3 regions of the Caldanaerobius polysaccharolyticus DSM 13641 genome follow, and region 2 is predicted to be linked to each of the others. Evidence: a T-box and tRNA genes for the amino acid it is inferred to sense, from the RefSeq annotation. Region 2 holds a T-box; the other regions hold tRNA genes.
What was found. The T-box of region 2 lies ahead of CALPO_RS0102765 (valine--tRNA ligase). A T-box ahead of a tRNA ligase gene usually reads a tRNA of that ligase, here a tRNA-Val.
Positions count from the first base shown of each region.

Region 1: it encodes a tRNA-Val, which carries the amino acid that the T-box ahead of CALPO_RS0102765 (valine--tRNA ligase) is inferred to sense. The anticodon was not compared.
Region 3: it encodes a tRNA-Val, which carries the amino acid that the T-box ahead of CALPO_RS0102765 (valine--tRNA ligase) is inferred to sense. The anticodon was not compared.

Region 1 is NZ_KE386495.1:446,901-451,467, forward strand. Features, by position in the region: gene nth (endonuclease III) at 1-223, opposite strand, end outside; gene queG (tRNA epoxyqueuosine(34) reductase QueG) at 216-1,241, opposite strand; gene CALPO_RS0108550 (hypothetical protein) at 1,284-1,490, opposite strand; tRNA gene CALPO_RS0108555 (tRNA-Val) at 1,580-1,653, shown strand; gene CALPO_RS0108560 (ferredoxin) at 1,762-1,950, shown strand; gene CALPO_RS0108565 (uracil-xanthine permease family protein) at 1,979-3,265, opposite strand; gene rpsI (30S ribosomal protein S9) at 3,403-3,810, opposite strand; gene rplM (50S ribosomal protein L13) at 3,810-4,238, opposite strand; gene truA (tRNA pseudouridine(38-40) synthase TruA) at 4,324-4,567, opposite strand, start outside.
Region 2 is NZ_KE386494.1:365,725-370,291, reverse strand. Features, by position in the region: gene zwf (glucose-6-phosphate dehydrogenase) at 1-398, shown strand, start outside; gene hcp (hydroxylamine reductase) at 488-2,131, shown strand; T-box leader at 2,243-2,425, shown strand; gene CALPO_RS0102765 (valine--tRNA ligase) at 2,479-4,567, shown strand, end outside.
Region 3 is NZ_KE386495.1:1,023,024-1,027,590, forward strand. Features, by position in the region: gene nifV (homocitrate synthase) at 1-311, shown strand, start outside; gene CALPO_RS0111525 (aconitate hydratase) at 330-2,252, shown strand; tRNA gene CALPO_RS0111530 (tRNA-Val) at 2,330-2,403, shown strand; gene CALPO_RS0111535 (nucleoside kinase) at 2,520-4,172, shown strand; gene CALPO_RS0111540 (AEC family transporter) at 4,255-4,567, shown strand, end outside.

The DNA of each region.
Region 1 (4,567 bases), on a different contig from region 2:
CTTCCTGTAGTTCCTTTATATCAGCATTAGCAAAGTCCTCAGGAGACACGTACTTCTTAAAAAGCCTTGATGTTACCATATTTACGCGCTTATCCGTGCACTGGGCCGACAATATGGTCGCAATTAAAAGCTGAAACGGGCTGTTAAAATTAAGCCCAGGTCTTGCATCAGGATATGCTTTTTCTAAAATCCCTATAATCGATTCAGCGGTCTTCTTATCCATAGCATCTACTCCTTAACTTTTGTAACGCCCACCTAGCAGCATCTTTTATAGCCGGTCTAGGATCGTCGAGAAAAGGCTCCAGCTCCTTTATATACCTGGCATCACCCGTGTTACCCATGGCTATCAACCCATTGCGCTGCAGGACAGCCTTCCCCCTCCACGATGCGGCTGTGGGCTTAAATATCTCTTTAAACCTTTTATTATCCATTTTAACGATGTCCTCTAACGGTATCAATGGCATAGGAGGCCTTGGGATAAACCAATCACCCCTGGAATACTTGGCTCCTTTGTTCAACGGACAAACCTCCTGACAGGTATCACAGCCGTACACTCTCATCCCCATTTTTTCCTTTATTTCATCAGGCAATATACCTTTTTTCATTGTATTATACGAAAGGCATTTTGATGCATTGAGGACATACGGCTGGACCAACGCCTTTGTAGGACATGCTTTTATACACAGCTCACAACTACCGCACTTGCTCTTTAGCGGTACATCAGGGATTAATTCTAATTCGGTTATAATTTCTCCCAAAAACATCCAGGAGCCGTATTGGCCGTTTATGATACTGCAATTTTTGCCGTACCATCCTATCCCCGCCCTGTGGGCGACCATCCTGTCTACAAGGGGGCCTGTATCAACCATATATACGCTTCTTACATTATATCGCTTTTGAATATATTCAACAAGCTGTAACATCATGTGTTCCATGACCTGATGGTAGTCGATGCCGTAAGCACACCTTGAAATAAAAGCATACCCCTTTTTGTTTTCAGAGATGTATGGTGTATTATAGCTTAAACCCAGGGCAATGATACTTTTAGCCGAACTAAGAATCAATCGAGGCGAAACCCTTTTTTCTACATCCTTTTCTTCAAAACCCGAAAGGTAACCTTTATCCTTCCGCTCCAATAAAATCTTTGGGTCAAAATCCTCTGCAGTGGTAAAGCCCACCGCATCAAAGCCTAATTCCAAAGCATACTCTCTCACATCTCGGCTTATTTTCTCTTTATCCATATAACCACCCACATAATTTTATCACAAATTAAAAGAGAGCAGTTACGCTCTCTTTTGTTTTCTCTCTATTCTATTGAGCTGCCACATCTTTCTAACCGCGACTATCTTTTTATCGTCGCTATCGTTTTGATCGCTTTGCACGTCGCATTCATCGTACACCGTATCCTGTTCAATCTGGCGATCACCTTTGTATAGGCCATCTAGATCCTCGTCGTCTGCGTATATCTCTTTAACTCTTTTCCTATACATTGAACTTCCCCTCCATTTCTGATGTTTAGTATAGCTAAATTTGTATTGACATATTCCATTAATGTGTTATAATAATTTTTGTGAGGATCGGGGTTATAGCTCAGCTGGTTAGAGCGCTACGCTCACATCGTAGAGGTCACAGGTTCGAGTCCTGTTAACCCCACTTGTTTTTTTTGTAAACACCATATCTTGACAAAAGAGTGTATATAACATATAATACTTTCAAAAGTTTTAAATAGCTTTTTAGCTACAATAACTGAGGAGGGTTATAATGAAAGTAACAGTAGATCAAGATCTATGCATAGGGTGTGGCGCATGCATCGATACATGCCCTGAGGTCTACGACTGGAACGAAGATGGGATGGCCCACGTGATCGTAGACGAAGTTCCTGAAGATTTAGAGGAACTGGCACGTCAGGCCTTGAGTGATTGCCCAGTGGAAGCTATAAAAGAGGAATAAAAAAATGCCGATGCGCATCGGCATTTTTTTATTCCTCTTTTTCTTCCGGATAAGATATCTCCAGGGAAGGATACGCCTTTCCACCTCTTTCAACTTCTTTTTTGCCTTTTGGCAACAGCAGATTTAACAAAATACCCACTATAGTAGCAGGCCCTACGCCACTAAAAAGCAGATTGCCTATTTGAATCTTGATTCCGCCTACACCCAAAGTGAATATAATAGATGCTATGAGCAAATTCCTGGTGTCGGAAAAATCAACTTTATTGTCAATAAGGGTTCTCAAACCGGCAGCAGCAATCATGCCAAACAGTATTATGGTAATGCCGCCCATCACCGGTTTGGGAATGACCTCTATTGCCGCTCCTATTTTTTGCACAAAGCTGAGCAAAACAGCGATTACAGCAGCGCCACCTATAACCACAGAACTGTACACCCGCGTAATAGCCAGCACTCCTATATTTTCTCCGTAAGTGGTACTGGGAGGTCCCCCAAAGAAAGCCGCTATGGCCGTAGCCAGACCATTGCCTAAAAATACGTTGTGTAAACCAGGCTTTTTGATGAGGTCTCTTTCCACAATATTGCCTATTACCAGCACATGACCCAAGTCCTCTACCATAGATACGATAGCTAGCGGCGCAATCAGCGAAACCGCTCCCCACATCAGCTCAGGGCTATGGCCTACTAAAAAGTTGAACTTTGGAATTGCTATCCATGCTGCTTCTTTTACTGGCTTAAAGTTTACTGCGCCTATAATAATGGCAAATATATACCCGCCAATCGTCCCCAAAAGAATTGGTATTATCTTTATAAATCCCCTGCCAAACATAGCGAACAGGATTATGAATACAGCGGTAACAGCAGCTACCAGCAAGTTCTCCTGAGCCTCTTGAACAGCCACAGGTGCCAGGCTCAAACCTATTATCATAACCACAGGCCCTACCACTACAGGGGGCAACAGCCTATCTATCCAATCAACGCCTGTAATGCTTATAATTATATAGACCAATACGTACATGATCCCTGCAGCTATCATGCCTGAATAGGCGCCCCTTATTCCAAACTCTTTTGTAGCTGCAATAATAGGTGTGATAAACGCGAAAGAAGACCCCAGATACGCTGGCACGTATCCCCTTGTAATAAGGAGAAATATTATGGTGCCAATACCTGATGTAAAGAGAGTTACAGAAGGATCCAGACCAGTCAGCAAAGGAACCAGCACCGTCGCACCGAACATAGCGAAAACGTGCTGCAACGACAATGGCACGATTTCTTTTACCGGTGGTACATCTTTGATGTCGTAAATTTTTTTACCCACATCTTTTTCCTCCTTTTTAGCCTCACAGGGCTAATTTAAAGTTATCTATAGCATTATAACATTATCTGCATGACTTGTCCACAAAAATAAAAAAGAGAGTGCATACAAACACCCTCCTGTAAATACGCAAAATACATTTACCTCTTTGAAAATTGTGGTGCCTTCCTCGCCTTTTTGAGGCCGTACTTTTTCCTCTCCTTCATTCTCGGATCCCTTGTCAAAAGCTTGTACTTTTTGAGCAAAGGCTTTAATGTCTCATCTGCCATAAGCAAAGACCTAGCAATACCCAATCTTATGGCATCGGCCTGGCCGGTAAGTCCACCGCCGATGACTTTTGCACTGACGTCAAACTTATCAGCTAAATTTGTGACCGTTAAAGGTTGTTTTACAATATACCTTTGAGTAGGAATAGTAAAATACTCTTCCAGAGGTCTACCATTAACTATTATATTACCTGTGCCAGGGTACATCCTTACCCTCGCCACAGATGTTTTTCTCCTGCCTACACCGTAATAAGTAAGAGCCAATATTTTTCCTCCTTCCATTAGAGATCAAGCGGTTCAGGCCTCTGCGCCTGATGGGTATGTTCTGGTCCTCTGTAAATCTTCAGCTTCTTTATCATCTTGTTTGCCAATCTGTTTTTAGGAAGCATCCTCTTAACCGCCAAGTACAACGCCTTTTCAGGATTTTTCTTCATCAACACCTCATAGCTGGTAGTCTTAAAACCACCAGGGTATCCTGTATGGCGTGCGTACACCTTGTCTTTTAACTTATTGCCTGTTAAAACTATTTTATCAGCGTTAACCACTATTACGTAATCCCCTGTATCCACATTAGGAGTATATACAGGCTTATGTTTGCCCATGAGAATAATAGCAATCCTACTGGCTAGTCTTCCCAATACTTTATCCTTGGCGTCTACTACATACCATTTCTTTTCTATCTCACCGGGTTTCGCCAGATATGTCTTCAACTCTTTTACCTCCTCACAGAAAACGTAAAATAAACCGGGGCTAATTTTACACTAAGTTTTAGTATAATATATTATAGCATCCATGTCAATAAAAAACCTTATAAAGATACAGGCCATAGGGTGGAACTGTAGGGCCTGCTTTGCTTCTGTCCCTTGAATTTATCACATCTCTAACGTCGCTCCACATCAACTTGCCATTGCCCACCCATATCAATGTTCCCGTTATTATCCTCACCATATTGTACAAAAAGCCATCTGCTTGGATAACCAGCTCAATTAACTCATCAATCCGATTTAAATCCAAGCGCTTGATCGTCCTCACAGACGAC
Region 2 (4,567 bases):
TTGAGCCCAATCTCCTGGTCATATGGATACAACCCCGAGAAGGTGTTTACCTTCAGTTTAACGCCAAAAAGCCAGGGCAAAAATACAGTATAATACCTGTCCATATGGATTTCTGCCAGAACTGCGCGCTGTACAATAATTCTCCAGAGGCTTACGAGAGGTTATTGTACGATGTGATGAGGGGGGATTCTACCCTTTTTACCCGTTGGGATGAAATAGAAAGTTCCTGGCGTTTTGTGGACAGCATTGTAGAGGCGTGGCATGGCAGAAACGACGACGTACTGATCTACCCGTCGGGTACATGGGGGCCTGAGGCTGCCAATGAATTGCTTAAAAAAGACGGATTTAAGTGGTGGAACGTCACACCCCAGGGCGTTGGAGGGCATACTGATCTGTGAAATGTGATGTTTATCACAGAAAAATGCGTTTTTTTAGTTTATCTTATTATGTGTAATTTGATTTAGTGATGTAGGAGGGGAAATTGAAGATGAGTATGTTTTGTTATCAATGCCAGGAGACGTCTAAAGGGGTTGGCTGTACACTGCGAGGGGTATGCGGCAAAACTGAAGATGTGGCAAAACTTCAGGATTTGCTGGTTTACACCTTGAAAGGCATAGCTATATGCAATGTCAAGGCGAGGGAAAAAGGAGTAGCTGAGGAGAAAACGGATAAATTCTTGATTGACGGGCTTTTCTCTACGGTAACCAACGTAAACTTCGACAAAAATTACTTTGTAGAAAAAATAAAAGAGGCGCTTGCTATAAGAGACGAAATAAAAGAGAAGCTGGTACAGGCTGGCGTCAGAGTAGATGGTTTACATGATTCCACCAGATGGAGCCCAAAGAGCGACGAGGATCTTTACGCAAAGGCCGCACAGGTAGGCGTATTGTCTACTCAGGATGAAGACATAAGGTCATTAAGGGAGCTTATAACCTATGGCGTCAAAGGTATGGCAGCTTACGCATATCATGCTTATGCCCTGGGCTATAAAGATGACAGCTTGTTTGAATTCATGGAGAAGGCATTGGCTGCCACGGTAGACGATACCCTGTCAGCGGACGATCTGGTAGCTTTGGCTATGGAGACGGGCAAACACGGCGTTGATGTCATGGCTTTGCTGGATAAAGCCAATACCTCTACTTATGGCCATCCCGAGATCACAAAAGTGAACATAGGTGTGAGGAAAAATCCGGGTATCCTCATAAGCGGGCATGACTTAAAAGATCTCGAAGAATTGTTAAAACAGACTGAGGGCACAGGTGTAGACGTGTACACCCATGGTGAAATGTTGCCTGCTCACTATTACCCCGCTTTTAAGAAATACTCTCATTTTGCGGGTAATTACGGTAACGCCTGGTGGCAACAGGATAAAGAGTTTGAGAGCTTTAACGGTCCCATATTGATGACCACCAATTGTATGATACCGCCTAGAGACTCTTACAAGGACAGGCTTTACACCACAGGCGTTGTGGGATTTGAAGGTGTAAAGCATATTCCAGTGGGACCTGATGGAAAGAAGGATTTCTCGGAGATAATAGAGCATGCCAAAAGATGTAAGCCTCCTGTGGAAATAGAGACAGGAGAGATCGTCGGAGGGTTTGCTCACAATCAGGTACTGAGCCTGGCGGATAAAATAGTGGAAGCTGTTAAGTCGGGCGCTATAAAGAGGTTTTTCGTAATGGCAGGTTGCGACGGCAGGATGAAGAGCAGACAGTATTATACGGATTTTGCCAAGGCGTTGCCTGAAGATACTGTGATCCTTACAGCGGGCTGCGCAAAATACAGGTACAACAAGCTGGGCCTTGGAGACATCAATGGGATACCCAGGGTACTGGATGCAGGTCAGTGCAATGATTCGTATTCGCTGGCTGTTATCGCATTAAAGTTGAAAGAAGTATTTGGCCTGGATGACGTAAATAAACTGCCTATATCCTACAATATCGCATGGTATGAACAAAAAGCCGTAATCGTGCTTTTGGCTCTTCTGTACCTGGGTGTAAAGAATATCCATCTGGGTCCCACATTGCCGGCATTCCTTTCGCCTAATGTGGCAAAAGTGTTGGTAGATAAGTTTGGCATAGGCGGGATAACCAACGTAGACGATGATATCAAGATGTTTATGGGCGCGTAAGGATTGGATAGCGCGAATGATCCCCTTAGAGGGAATCAATCGCGCGTTTTTTTATTGCATTGTATTGACATTTGTTCAGTTTTTAGTATATTATATGAATATATAAAAAGGTTAGCGGCGATGAATGAGAGGAGTAAGCGGTATCGGCTTAAAAGAGAGGAAAGCTCGCAGGCTGAAAGGCTTTCTTAAGAACGGCCGCTGAAGGTAGCTCAGGAGCTTTTCGGGTATGCCCGTTATCGCTAAAGAGCGCCTTGATGGAAATAAGGTGGTACCGCGGAGCCTTTCGCCCTTAGTGCGAAGGCTTTTTTAATATTATAGATAGAGAATGCTATTATGGAGGTATTAGGATGAAGGAATTGCCAAAGACCTATGACCCATCGAGTTTTGAAGATAGGCTGTATAAAAACTGGGTTGACAACGGTTATTTTACTGCTTCTGTAGACAAAAGCAAAAAGCCATTTACGATTGTGATGCCGCCTCCCAATATAACCGGTTACCTGCACATGGGCCATGCCATAGACAATACCCTGCAGGATGTGCTCGTAAGGTGGAGAAGGATGCAGGGTTACAACGTGCTGTGGTTGCCAGGCACAGATCACGCCAGCATAGCTACAGAGGTGAAAATTGTCGAACAGCTGAGAGAAGAGGGGCTTACGAAATTTGATCTAGGCCGGGAGGGATTTCTGGAGAGGGCCTGGAAGTGGAAAGAAAAATACGGGAGCAGGATTCTGGAACAGCTTAAAAAGCTGGGCAGTTCATGTGATTGGACCCGCGAAAGGTTTACCATGGATGAGCGCTGTTCCCGTGCTGTGAGGGAGGTTTTCTACCGACTGTACAAAAAAGGGCTAATCTATAGAGGCGACAGGATAATAAACTGGTGTCCTGATTGCAATACGGCCCTTTCCGATGCAGAAGTAGAGTATGAAGAAGAAAAAGGTCACCTCTGGTACATAAGATACCCTTTCAAAGACGGATCGGGAAGCGTTACGATAGCTACCACCAGGCCTGAGACCATGTTGGGCGATACAGCGGTAGCGGTTCATCCGGAGGACGGCAGGTACAAAGACATGATAGGTAAAACCCTGATATTGCCTATTGTAGGAAGAGAAATACCCCTGATTTCTGATGAATACGTGGAAAGGGAATTCGGTACAGGGGCAGTTAAGATTACGCCGGCCCATGATCCCAACGATTTTGAGGTAGGTTTGCGCCATGATTTAGAAGCTATAAAGGTCATCGGTGACGATGGGCGTATGACGGAAATCGCTGGCCAGTTTGCCGGCATGGATAGGTATGAAGCCAGGGAAAAAATCGTAAAGATGCTGGAGCAGGAAGGCTATCTTGTAAAAGTGGAAGATCACGTGCACAATGTAGGGCATTGCTATAGGTGCCATACAGTGGTAGAGCCTTTGATATCCAAGCAGTGGTTTGTGTCTATGAAGCCGCTGGCAGAGCCTGCGCTCAAAGTGGTCAAAGAAGGACAGGTTAAGTTTGTGCCCGACAGGTTCTCAAAGGTATATATAAACTGGCTTGAAAACATTAAAGACTGGTGTATATCAAGGCAGCTGTGGTGGGGTCACCGGATACCGGCATGGTACTGCGATGCTTGCGGCCACACTACTGTGTCTATAGAAGACGTTGAAGTATGTGAAAACTGTGGCAGCAGGGAAATACATCAGGATGAAGATGTGCTGGATACATGGTTTAGCTCTGCTCTTTGGCCTTTTTCCACGCTGGGTTGGCCAGAGGATACTGATGACCTCGAGTATTTTTACCCCACCAATGTGCTGGTAACGGGATATGACATCATATTTTTCTGGGTGGCCAGGATGATATTCATGGGGTTAGAGTTTATGGGCAAACCGCCTTTTGAGTACGTTTTTATTCACGGGTTGGTGAGGGATGAGAAAGGCAGGAAAATGAGCAAATCTTTGGGCAACGGCATCGATCCCCTTGATGTCATAGAAAAATACGGCGCTGATACTTTGAGGTTTACCCTTGCCACCAATAATTCCCCGGGCAATGACATGCGTTTTAGCTACGATAGGGTAGAGGCCAGCCGCAATTTTGCCAACAAGCTGTGGAACGCGTCCCGATTTGTGCTTTTGAATATAGGCGATAGACCTGTCAGGATACCTGATGTCAGTAAACTGGGTATAATTGATAAGTGGATACTTCACCGGTACAATCAGCTAGTGCTGGAAGTAACCGAAAACCTCGAAAAGTTTGAGCTGGGTGTAGCTGCTCAAAAACTCTATACATTTGTTTGGAACGAATACTGTGATTGGTATATCGAGCTGGCTAAAGTGAACATGGCATACGATGACGATAGGGCTGAAGTTACACGGGATGTACTGCGTTACGTGCTGGATAACACATTAAGGTTACTACATCCTTTTATGCCCTTTATTACTGAAGAGATATGGCTTAACATAC
Region 3 (4,567 bases), on a different contig from region 2:
CCAATATGTTTGCCCACGAGTCAGGCATTCACGCTGACGGTACCATAAAAGATCCTCGAACATATGAGGTGTTTGATCCCAGTGAGGTGGGCCTGGAAAGGCAGATTGTAATAGGGAAACATTCAGGTACTGCGGCGATCAGGAAAAAATTTGCTGAGTACGGAATTGAAATCGATGAGACGACAGCTAGGGATTTACTTGCAAAGGTTAGAGCAGCGGCAGTCTCATTGAAGAGGTCGCTTTTTGACAAAGAATTGGTCTACATTTATGAGGATTACATGAGTGAAAAGGAAGGTATGAAGGCACAATAAGCGTTAAGGAGGATTGTGGTGGGTTACAATATAGTTCAAAAAATACTTAAAGAACACTTGGTATCAGGAGTTATGGTTCCAGGTCATGAAATTGCTATTAAAATCGATCAGACTCTGACACAGGATTCCACAGGGACCATGGCCTACCTTCAGTTTGAGGCGATGGGCATACCCCGCGTTAAGACAAAGCTTTCTGTAGCATATGTAGACCATAACATGTTACAGGAAGGTTTTGAAAACGCTGATGATCACAAGTACATTCAAACAGTAGCAGCCAAGCACGGTATCTACTTTTCCAGGCCCGGTAATGGTATATGCCATCAGGTGCACCTTGAAAGATTTGGGGTGCCTGGTGAAACCTTATTAGGATCTGATAGCCATACGCCTACCAATGGTGCGTTGGGAATGCTCGCTATAGGTGCAGGGGGATTGGATGTTGCCGTAGCGATGGGCGGTGGCCCGTATTATTTAACAATGCCGCGAGTAGTTAATGTAAGGTTACACGGTTCCCTGGGCCCGTGGGTATCTGCAAAAGACGTTATTTTAGAACTGTTAAGAAGGCTTACGGTAAAAGGTGGCGTAGGCAAGGTAATTGAGTATTCCGGCGAAGGCGTAAAAAGCCTCACGGTACCGGAGAGGGCCACTATTGCCAATATGGGAGCTGAATTAGGAGCCACCACTTCTGTTTTCCCTAGCGATGAGGTTACAAGGGAATTTTTATCTGCTCAAGGTCGCATAGAAGATTGGAAGCCTATAAGTGCAGATGAAGATGCTGAATACGACGAAGTAATAGATATATACCTTGATAGTTTAGAGCCTTTGATTGCACAGCCCCATAGCCCTGATAATGTAGTTAAGGTAAAGGAAATAGAAGGGTTAAAAGTAGACCAGGTAGCAATAGGCAGTTGTACTAATTCATCTTATATGGACATGATGAAAGTTGCTGCGATATTAAAGGGAAAAACGGTGCATCCTGATGTTTCACTGGTCATTTCACCGGGGTCTAGGCAGGTATTCCAGATGCTGGCCAAGAATGGAGCGCTAGCAGACATGATATCGGCTGGGGCGAGGGTATTGGAGTGTGCGTGTGGCCCGTGTATTGGCATGGGTCAGGCTCCGGCTTCTAATGCGGTATCTGTCAGGACATTTAACAGAAACTTTGAAGGTAGAAGTGGCACTAAGAGCGCAAAGGTGTATCTTGCCAGTCCCGAAGTAGCAGCTGTTGCGGCGATATACGGTTGCATAAAAGACCCCAGGGTATTAGGCGAAGAGATTCATGTGAGTTTTCCTGAGAAATTTGATATTAACGATAACATGATAATACCACCAGCTGAAAACCCTGATGATGTGACAGTAGTCCGCGGACCAAATATTAAGCCTTTCCCATCTCACCAGCCGTTACCGGATAGGTTAGAGGGTCAGGTGCTGTTAAAAGTAGGGGATAATATAACCACGGACCACATAATGCCGTCCAATGCCAGGCTTTTGCCGTTCAGATCAAATATCCCTAAACTGGCGGAACATTGCTTTGAAGGGGTAGACCCTGATTTCTCAAAAAGGGCAAAAGCTAACAATGGTGGTTTTATCGTAGGCGGTGCAAATTATGGGCAGGGTTCTAGCCGTGAACATGCGGCGCTGGTGCCGTTGTACCTGGGAATTAAATTCGTACTGGCGAAGTCTTTTGCCAGGATTCACAAGGCGAATTTAATAAATAATGGAATACTTCCTCTGACTTTTGTAAACGAAAGCGATTATGATGAAATATCTAAGGGAGATGTCCTGATATTGGAGAACGCTATTGAACAGGTGAAGTCTAAAGGAGATATAGTTATAAAAAACGTGACAAGGGGAAAAGAAATATTGGTTAATTTAGATGTGTCGGATAGAAACAGAGAGGTCTTGATAGCAGGGGGGTTACTCAATTACACGTCTTTATCTTAGGCATATGTTCATATGCCTTTTATTTTTTTCTTGACAATGTCAGTTATTTTTTATATAATGATTTTGTCGTTAAGAATGGGGTTATAGCCCAGCTGGTTAGAGCGCCACGTTGACATCGTGGAGGTCACAGGTTCGAGCCCTGTTAACCCCACGCTTATTGATGAGAAGGTTCCGGCACTGCGTTAGGTGCCGGAATTTTTGTTTTGGTGGTTTTTTTATTTATATTTTCATATAATAATAGAGTCCAGCGGTTAAGGAGGGATTTAGTTGAAGGATATAAAGGTGAAGTTTAACGGCAAAACGTACCAATGTCCAGAGAACACCTTGTTGTTAGATTTTTTTAAAGGGAAGGTTTATGATGAAAACATGATTATAGCAGGCCTTGTGGACAATAAACTTGTGGATTTAAATTATAAGCTCCACCGCGATTGTTGTGTTGGTGCGGTTGACATAAAAAGTGAAGAGGGTATGAAAGTATACAGGAGGAGCATGAGCTTTGTATTTATCAGGGCTGTGCGCGAATTATTTCCAGAGGCAAGGGTTACAATAGAGCATTCATTGGGCAAAGGTTTGTACTGTGAAGTTCATAAGGATCACTCGCTGAATAAAAGCGATGTGGCACTTATAAAGCGCAAGATGGATGAAATTGTCTCTAAAAATATGCCTTTTGAGAGAATAAAGGTGTCTATAAAGCAGGCCATAGATATCTTTAACCAGCAAGGCCAGCCAGAAAAGGTAAAGCTGCTAAAGTATAGCACTGACGAAAAAATGTACCTTTATAGACTTAACGGTTATTACGATTATTTTTATGGCATTTTAGCACCTCATACAGGTTATTTGAAGGTGTTTGATCTTAAATTTTATTTGCCTGGTGTTATCATAATGTTTCCTGATATGTCTGATCCTAAAAATGTAGCAGAGTTTGTGGATCAACATAAGCTGGCGGCCATATACCAGGAAACGGAAAAGTGGGGCAGGATAATGAGGGTTGATTATGTGTCCTCATTAAACGAGCTCATAGAATCGGGTGACATCAAGGAAATTATAAGGATAGCTGAGGCATTGCACGAAAAGAAAATTGCGCAGATTGCCGATTTGGTAAGTAAAAACAGGGATAATGTAAGGCTTATACTGATAGCAGGGCCTTCATCTTCTGGTAAGACCACTTTTGCTCAGAGGCTTTACATTCAGTTAAGGGTCAATGGTTTAAGGCCTATATCTATTTCATTGGATGATTATTTTCTGCCATCTGGTATGATTCCTAAAGATGAGAACGGCAAGTATGATTTTGAAAATATCGAGGCCCTGGATTTGGAACTGTTTAACGAACAGCTAGCTCAACTGATACAGGGAGAAGAGGTGGTTTTACCAAAGTACGATTTCGCTACTGGAAGCAGAATACAATACGGTAGAAAAGTAAAGATTGACAAAGATCAGCCGATTATAATTGAAGGTATCCACGGATTAAATGAAAGGCTTACATCGGCGATACCTAAAGACCGCAAGTTTAAGATATATATAAGCGCGCTCACGCAATTAAATCTGGATGACCATAACAGGATACCAACTACCGATTCCAGACTTGTCAGGCGCATAGTAAGGGACTATATGTTCAGGGCCACTGATGCTGAGAAGACACTGGAGATGTGGAGCTCGGTGAGAAGAGGGGAAGAAAAAAACATATTTCCTTATCAGGAGGAAGCTGATGTCATGTTCAATTCAGCTCTCGTTTATGAATTAGGGGTATTGAAAAAGTACGCTGAGCCTCTGCTGCTTAAAGTTAAGAGGTCTTCTGGTGTTTTTTACATGGCCCAGTATCTGCTGGATATATTAAGTTATATAAGGCCTATACGTGATGAGCAGGATATACCTGCTAATTCTATATTGAGGGAATTCATAGGTAATAGCTGCTTTTTTTGACGGCTGATTATTCTTTGTTGTAATATTCCCCTTGGCGTAGTATAATTAAGCTGTTTACTAATCGGGTCAGGGGGAAGAAGGTTTGAATCAACTGGCGATAGCGGAAAAGATATTTTCAAATTTGTCCGTTATATTTTTAGGTTATTTAATCAAGCGATTAAAGCTTTTACCTGAAGGTGCTGGCGATGTTTTGAGTAAATTTATATTGTATGTCACATTACCTGCCACCATTATAAATGTATTTTTAAATTCTAAATTGTATGCTCAGTTTTTTATCTTGCCATTAATAAGTATTTTTCTTGGCATCTTTACTTTTGTTCTTGGCTATATCTTAGTTAGAAAAGTACATCTCGACTCTAAGACAAAATGGACGCTGATAATTTCCATCTGCGGGT